2 regions of the Pseudoalteromonas sp. APC 3691 genome follow, and region 1 is predicted to be linked to the other one. Evidence: predicted binding sites of a transcription regulator. Region 1 holds the regulator's gene; the other holds the start of a gene.

Region 1 (4,456 bases):
AAACTTACTTTTTAGGTGAATTTTTATTTATTAAATGTCGATATAATCCTGCAAAGTTACTGAAAAACCTCTTAAAATTAAAGGATATAGCATATAACAGGATAGACCTGATATTGCTTGGAATTTAAAAATAATAAGGGTATCGTACCCCAAGACTCCATCTCTCACTTTAACTTAAATTGCAGGATACCATCGCGTTATGTCTGACTTTCGTGAACAAGCACTACATTACCACTCACATCCCGTACCAGGTAAAATTAGCATTGAGCTTACAAAACCAGCTGAAACGGCTCATGATCTTGCACTTGCGTATAGCCCAGGTGTTGCCGAACCTGTACGTGAAATAGCTGCAGATCCTGCAAATGCTTATAAATATACTGGTAAAGGTAACATGGTTGCGGTTATTACTAATGGTACTGCAATTCTAGGCCTTGGTAATTTAGGTCCTTTAGCGTCTAAGCCCGTAATGGAAGGTAAAGCGTTATTGTTTAAACGTTTTGCAGGGCTTGATTCTATCGATATTGAAGTTAAGCACAAAACAACAGAAGACTTTATTAATACGGTTGCCAATATTGCCGACACATTCGGTGGTATTAACCTTGAAGATATTAAAGCACCAGAGTGTTTTGAAATAGAAAAAGCATTAATAGAGCGTTGTAGCATCCCTGTTTTTCATGACGATCAACACGGTACTGCCATTGTAACGGCTGCTGGTATGTTAAATGCGCTAGAAGTACAAGGTAAGTCAATTGAAGATGCAATTATTGTATGTTTAGGTGCAGGCGCTGCCGCTGTTGCGTGTATGGAGCTGTTAATTAAGTGTGGTGCACTGCGTGAACACATTTATATGCTTGACCGCAAAGGTGTTATTCATACCCGCCGCGATGACTTAAATGAATATAAACAGCTTTTTGCTAACAATACCGATAAGCGTACATTGCAAGATGTAATTGCAGATGCAGATGTATTTGTGGGTGTTTCTGGCCCTAACTTATTAGCGGCTGAAGATTTAAAGCTAATGGCTGCAAAACCAGTTGTGTTTGCATGTTCAAATCCAGATCCTGAGATTGATCCTGCACTTGCGCACGGCGCACGCAACGATTTAATCATGGCAACAGGACGCTCTGATTACCCTAACCAAGTTAATAATGTTTTATGTTTCCCGTTTATTTTCCGTGGTGCACTTGATGTACGTGCAAGCGCTATTAACGATGAAATGAAAATTGCTGCAGTAGATGCTATTCGAAGTATTGCCAAAGAGCCAGTACCTGCAGAAGTTTTAAAAGCCGCTGGTGTAGATAAACTAGAATTTGGTGCGCAGTATATTATTCCAAAACCAATGGATCCACGTTTACTGCCGCGTATAGCAAGAGCTGTTGCACTTGCTGCTATTGAGTCAGGTGTTGCACAAATTGAGCTACCTGAAAACTATATGCAGTAAATCTATACAGTAGAGCTATGCAATAAAATTTAGACATAAAAAAACCTCAATAATTACTGAGGTTTTTTTGTCTTTGTAATATTTATTCTTCGTTTAAAACGGGTACTTCTAGACCCATTTCTTGCATTATTTTTTTAACTTCTTCTGGCACTTTTTCGGCGTTATCTTTACGTAAGTCATCGTCATTTGGTAAAGGTTGGCCAGTAAAAGCATGCAAAAATGCCTCACATAGCAATTCACTATTTGTAGCATGGCGAAGGTTATTGATTTGACGACGTGTACGTTCGTCAGTTAATACCTTTAATACATTTAGCGGGATCGAAACGGTGATCTTTTTAACTTGCTCTGATTTTTTACCGTGTTCTGCGTATGGGTGAATATACTCACCATTCCATTTAGCCATAAGATGTATCGTTGCCTCAGATTATTAATTTCTCACACGGTATAAAAAGCGTGTAAATATGCGTGAAATTCTATCGATTTAAAAAAGATAGTCAAATAATAGATACAGATCTATCTTAATAAGCCTATTGTAGGTGTAAAGATAAACACACTTTTGTGAGCTAAAATGTGTTATTCGCAGAGGCCCTTTCTATTTTTAGCCATCTAGAGCTTTAAAATACTTTGACTTATCAAAACGGATAACTTACTCTTTTAGACGTCTAAACATCCAAGTTAATCAGGTGACGAATATGAGCGAAAAAAACAAAGCGACCATTGCTGTACGTAACGGCGTTGATGCTGATAAACATCATGGTGCGGTGGTACCGCCAATTTATTTATCGACTACTTATTCGTTTGCCGACTTTGATACTAAGCGTGAGTATGATTATGGTCGTAGCGGTAATCCTAATCGTGATATTTTAGCTGAGACGCTTGCTAAGCTTGAAGGTGGCGCTCGTGGCATAATTTCAGCTACAGGCATGGCTGCCGTGCATTTAGCTACTCAGCTACTTAATAGTGACGATACGTTAGTAATTCCGCATGATTGTTATGGTGGCAGCTATCGTTTATTTACATCTTTACAAAAACGCGGGCTACTAAAGCTCAAAATATTAGATTTAACAAAAGAAGAAAGCCTTCAACAAATTTTAGTAATTAAACCTAAGCTTATTTGGATAGAAACCCCAAGTAACCCAGTACTTCGTTTAACAGATATTAAAGCGGTTACCGATGTGGCTAAGCAATGCGGAGCTTTGGTTGCCGCAGATAACACGTTTTTGTCGCCGGCTTTACAAAACCCTATTAAATTTGGTGTAGATATTGTGGTGCATTCAACCACTAAATACATTAACGGACACTCAGATGTAGTAGGCGGCGCTGTTATTGCCGCAACACAAGAGTTAGGCGATGAGCTTGCTTGGTGGGCTAATAACATTGGTATTACGGGTGCGCCTTTTGATAGCTATTTAACGCTTCGTGGTTTACGTACTTTAAATGTGCGCCTAAGGCAGCATCAAGAAAATGCACTGGCAATAGCTAAGTACCTTGAAAGCTCTGAATATGTAAGCCAAGTTTACTACCCAGGTCTTGAGTCACATCCTCAACATGAGCTGGCTAAAGCACAGCAACTTGGTTTTGGTGGCATGGTTAGTTTTGATATTAAAGGCGATATAAACGACGCTGCGGCATTTTTAACTAGCCTTAAAACGTTTAGTTTAGCTGAGTCATTAGGTGGCGTAGAGAGCTTAATTTGTCACCCTGCAACTATGACGCACGCAGGTATGGAGGCAACAGCACGTTTAGAGGCGGGTGTGGGCGATACGCTTATTCGTATTTCGGTAGGTATTGAAGATATACACGATTTAGTCGCTGATTTTGAACGAGTGTTTGAACTTGTAAAACCAGGGCAAAATAAAAATGTTGGCCGTGTAGGCAAAGGAGCAGGCACTCCTGGTGGTAACGTTAAATTAAGTGCAGCCCGTCCGGCGCTTTGGTGATTAATATGGTCAATTGTGTACATAAATTTGGTGGTTCAAGCTTAAGCTCTAGTGAGCGCTATCAAAGCGTAGCTAAAATAATTATTGGGCATACTCAGACGGGCGACTGTGTTGTGGTGTCTGCTGCAGGTAAAACTACAGATACACTTGTGTCGTTGTGGCAAAGTTATCAGCAGCAAGACACGCAAGCTGTCGCTGATATTTTACTGCAGTTAAATAACCATCAAAGTGATTTAATAGAGCAGCTATTAGAAGCCGATTTAAAACGAAGTGCACTTAAAACACTAAGTATCGAACTTAGCTATATTGCAGAACTTGCTCAAGCTGAGCAGCTAAAAGAGGCTGCATTACTTGCACATGGCGAACTGTGGTCAGCACGTTTACTCGCTACTTATTTACAGCAGCTAAATATTGAGGCATGCGCTCAAGATGCACGTACTCTTTTTATCTTAAATGATGGCGAATTAATGCATGCGCAAAATGCGCAGCAATGTGGGCAGTTAATTTTGCCTAATAAAATAAATGTTGTTACTGGGTTTATTGCCGCAGATATCAAAGGCGAGACTGTAACACTTGGCCGAAATGGGAGTGACTACAGTGCAACACTACTTGCAAATTATTGCAATGCTAAGCAAGTATGTATTTGGACTGATACACAGGGGGTGTATAGCACTGATCCTCGCAAGGTACAAAAAGCGATTAAATACGGCAAAATTTGCCGTGGGCAGGCTAATTTATTAGCTCGTTTGGGTAACCCTGTATTACATGCAAAAACACTATCGCCTCTTAAAAACACAGATATTAAGCTAGCTGTTCGCAGTAGTTTTGACGTACAAGCAAGTCCAACAGATATAGTAAAAGAAGGTTCAGCGAAGAAAAAGCGCTTTATAACCACGTTGCAAAATGTTGACCTATTAATGGTTGAAGGATTAAGTGAAGGCGAGGTTGCAAGTGTTAGTCAGCTTATTCAGCATAGCCTTCATCACTTTAACCATAATGGTGAAGTGTATTTAGTAGTACCTGCAGCACAAACTTATCTGGTTATTAATTATTTTGCGGGTAGGGCAAATATTAG
Region 2 (4,456 bases), on a different contig from region 1:
TTTGTAAGTTTTCTTTAATAACGCGATTAACATCAGCAAGCGTTAGCGTTTTAAGTTTATTAGTTACGTAACTTACAAAGTTATCAGTGTTGTAAAATTCGCTATCAAGCGCGTAACCTAATTGGCGGTTTTGACTTGCAACCATTTGCGGCACAAAGTTAATTAAAAAGTTACGCGTAGCTTCAAAGTCATCTTCGCTCATACCATTTTTAATTAGCTTATCTAGCTCAAACAAGGCGGTACGTGTTGCAAAGTGCGCATCGTTATTAGAGCGAAGTGGACGTAACCACACTTGAAATATTTGCTCAGAGCGCCCTAGGTTTGCATCAGGCTTGGTTTGAAACATACCACGTGGAAAGTATTCAATGTATGCGTAATCGCCGTAGTTCATGCCGCGAGTTTCACGAATGCGCTCATATAAAAAGCTGTTAGAACTACGGTGCTCACCAAAGTACGAACGCACAAGCCAAAGGGCTGTCCAGTCTTCGCTACTTCTTATTGTATCAATAGGAAAACCAAACGATACCGCTGTCGATTGCGCTGACTTTTCTACAATAGTTGCATGATGACCTTTAAGCGCTGGCGCATCAGGAATACTTAAACGGCTTTGCTCACCTTTTGGTAGCGTTGCAAAATCGCTCATCATTTTAGCTTTAAGCTTTGCAGGTACAGCCCCAATTAAACCAACCGTGAGTTTAGATTGCGTAAGCTCGCTGTTATAAAACGCTTTAACATCATCTAGCGTCAACGCTTCTAAATCCGAAATATCACCATAGTTGTAGCTTTCGTAAGGGTGATTTTTGTAAAGCGCACTGTATAGCACTTCTTTGCCTAGCTCTTCATCGTTAGATGCTTTTAAGCCTGATTTAATACCGTCGATCATTTCTTTTTTAAGGCGCTTAAAGTCATCGTCTCTAAAACCTGGGTTTAGTAATTGATCGCTCACAAGTGTATACCACTGCGCCGCATTATCTTTATGGATACGCCCTTGGAACGACAGCATTTCTTTATCTATTTGATAGCCAAAGCTACCCGCAAGCGGATAAAGTGCTTTTTGAATATCTTTATAGCTTGTCGCCTCAGAGCCACCTTGTGCAAGCATTGCAGCAGTTAACGCAGCAACACCTTTTTTGCCTTGTGGGTCGGCAGCCGCACCGGTATTGAATAAAAAGTTAACATCAATTAATGGCGAGCTATTGGTTTTATCAAGTACTTTAAATACAGGTGCCGCAGGTGCTTGTTCAAGCTTTGCAGTAAGCGCATTTAAATCAACTTCTTGCTCAAAACCTGGGGCTTTGTCAAGTGCCGACATTGTTAATGTGGTACGTGCGTTATCAGTAAAGTATTTATTAGCAACGGCTTTAATATCTGCGCTGGTAATGTTATCTGATGATTTATAGAGCTGGTTTATAACCTCAGGATCGCGCTCAAAATGCATGTAGCTGGCAAGGGTTGATGCAATCGCTTGCGACGAATCTAAGCCATTAATAAAGCTGTATTTAAGGTTCGATTTTAAATCATTTAGCTTTTGCTCATCAACAAGCTCAGTGCGTGCTTTTGCATAAGTTCGGTTAATTGCATCGCGTGCAGTGACTAAATCGTCTGCGTTTTCTACTTTAACAAATACGTGTAATAAACCCGGATCTTTAGTCTCTGGGTTATAGGCAAACATTTGGCTGGCAATTTGTTTGTCGACCACTAGCTCTTGATATAAATCAGAGTTATTTGAAAAATAAAGCTGTGAGATTAAATCAAGCGCCGCTCTGTCTTTTTTAGCAGGCTCCCACGCAGCGCCTTTGTACGATACAAGCAACCAATGCCCTGGTAGTGCTTCATCTTGCTGGTGCAAATATTTTGGCGCTTGTTGAACAGGCTCAGCTTTAATATCGGCAACATAGTTACCTTTTTTCCAGCTACCCCAATGCTTTTTAACCATTGCCATTGTAGCTTTTGGCTCTACATCGCCCACAATAACAAGTGACACATACTCAGGCTTATAAAATTTAGCAAAAAACTCTTTTCCGTACGCCATTTGATCAGGCATGGCTTCTATGTCTTTAAAAAAGCCCATAGTGGTGTGTTTATACGTGTGCTTATCAAACGCTTCTTCGCGTACAGCGCTTAATAATTTACGAATTGGGCTCGCGTTGTTTTTTAAGTACTCACCTTTTACCGTTTGCGCTTCGGTTCTAAATTGCTCTTCGGTGTAGGTTAAGTTTTGAAAAATATCAGCTTCTAGCTCAAGTACTTTATCAAGATGCTGCTTTGAAAAGTTTAAATGGTAATTTGTGTAATCGTTTGTTGTATATGCGCGGTTATCAACACCTGAATTTTTTAATATGTCTGAGTACACATCTTCAGGGTATTTTTGTGAGCCTTTAAACATCATGTGTTCAAAAAAGTGAGCAAAGCCTGTTTTGCCCTCTTCAACTTCGTTACGCGACCCTACCGATACCGGAATTTGCAGCGACACTACATCAGGGTAATCGGTTTTAACAACCATGACACGTAAGCCGTTTTCTAGCTCTTCAATTAAGTAATCTTGTGAAAAAACACGGTCATCAGCTTTATTTACTTGTTCTTGTTGTGCTGTTGTTTGCGTGCTTTGGTTTTGTTGCATGGCGCAACCCGTAAACGCCAGTGATACCGCTAAGCTGGTTGCTAATAATTTAAATTTCATTGTTGTCCCTTTTTAAATTGAGCAAATTTGTTGTCAGATTTAACTCTTTAATTATGCCCCAAAGCCAATAAATATAAGAGCCCCAAGGGAATTTATTATGTAAACAACTGTGTCAATTATAAATTATGGGAACAAGCACAATGAATAAACATCATGTTAGTTGAAAAACTTTCACTAAATAAATCTATCTAGACGTCTAAATGGCTGCTATATTAAATCCATCTAAACAAACTTAGCTGGAATGAGGATTATGGCTTTATCACTAAAAGAGAAGATAGTGGACACCAACCAAGGTGTTTATCTTATTGGTACTACCCCGCCTAAAATTGGCACCGATAAAGCGCAATTAAAAATCATTGCAGAAAAGCTATTAGGTCGCTTACACGAAATTGAATACGACGGCGTGATAATTTACGACATTCAAGACGAAAGCAGCCGCACTAATCAAGACCGCCCATTTGCGTTTAAACAAACCGTTGATCCGCGTGAATACAGCCATTTACTTCGTAATTTATCTGCACAAGATGTGATTACTTATAAAAGTGTGGCGCAGCGTGGCGTAGGCGAATTTAAAGATTGGCTAAGTAAAACTAAAAACGACTACGATTTACAAAATGTTGTTTTAGTAGGTAGCCCATCATCGATAGGCGATATAAAGCTAAGCCTGCCAGATGCGTATAAAGCATTGGCTGAGCAATCAGATGATTTCTTTTTAGGTGGCGTTACGATTGCTGAGCGCCATTCAAGTAAACGAAATGAGCACGAACGATTAATAGAAAAAACAGCACAAGGTTGTCAGTTTTTTATATCGCAAGCTGTTTACGACACACAAGCTACTATAGAGCTAATTACTAGCTACGCACGTACATGTAAAGCACAAGGGATTACACCTCAACGTATTATATTAACGTTTACCCCGTGCGGCGGCGAAAAAACCTTAGACTTTATGCAATGGTTGGGTATCTCAGTGCCAGAGGCAACTAAATGGCGCATGCTTGATGCAGACAATACATTAAGCGAATCAGTCCGTATTTGCCGCGAAAACCTCGACTTAATACTTAAAAGCTGTGCGCATTTAGATGTACCGCTGGGCCTAAATATTGAAAGCTTAACAAACCGTAAAGAAGAAATTGACGCGTCAATTAACCTATACCGTTTATTAAAAGCCATTATGGAATTAAACCTTGCGGAAAAGCTAATAGCTTAAAGACTAGGTTAGAGCTAATTAACACCCTTCTTGGCAAGCCTAATGGCTTGCTTTTTTATGTCCGTTCTTTGAAAAATTAATTAATAAATACAAGTAAAAATTTGCAGCTTAAGCTATCCATGAAAGCTATTTTTGGTTATTACTCTCAAGCCTTTTTAAGGCAAACCCCATAGAGGAGCACATAACACCAAAAATTATTCCCTCATTAGATATAAATCTAATGCTAGGAAACGTTTCAAATAAGCTTATTATTGCTAAGGAAAAAATAAAACCTATCGCAGAAAAAACCAGCCAAGTTTGTGTGGCATGAGTCATGACGAACCTCCTTTTATTGTGCTTTTTTAGCGAGCTTGTACGCTTGTTTATTTTTATACATTGCGTGGTCTGCATCACTTAATAGCGCTTCAAAGGGCTGCTTTTGTTTATTAGTAAAACTATAACCTATGCTGAGCGATAAATCGCAGACGTCTGCTTTGAGTAAAGCTTTTGAATACTCAGAGGATATTTTATCCATGATGTAGCTAATTTTGCTTTTATCGCTTAACTGCATTACTGCAACAAACTCATCA

The links. Region 1 encodes MetJ, which represses methionine synthesis genes. Its sites were predicted from a motif close to TAGACGTCTAGACGTCTA; they were not measured.
Positions count from the first base shown of each region.
Region 2: QL998_RS01035 (methylenetetrahydrofolate reductase) is a predicted target of MetJ. The motif match lies at 2,870-2,887, and genes of this name have one in related genera.

Region 1 is NZ_JASDCB010000034.1:26,252-30,707, forward strand. It holds gene QL998_RS12110 (malic enzyme-like NAD(P)-binding protein) at 200-1,441, shown strand; gene metJ (met regulon transcriptional regulator MetJ) at 1,524-1,844, opposite strand; gene metB (cystathionine gamma-synthase) at 2,134-3,381, shown strand; gene metL (bifunctional aspartate kinase/homoserine dehydrogenase II) at 3,387-4,456, shown strand, end outside.
Region 2 is NZ_JASDCB010000002.1:43,727-48,182, forward strand. It holds gene QL998_RS01030 (pitrilysin family protein) at 1-2,680, opposite strand, end outside; gene QL998_RS01035 (methylenetetrahydrofolate reductase) at 2,931-3,887, shown strand; gene QL998_RS01040 (hypothetical protein) at 4,014-4,202, opposite strand; gene QL998_RS01045 (sensor domain-containing diguanylate cyclase) at 4,216-4,456, opposite strand, start outside.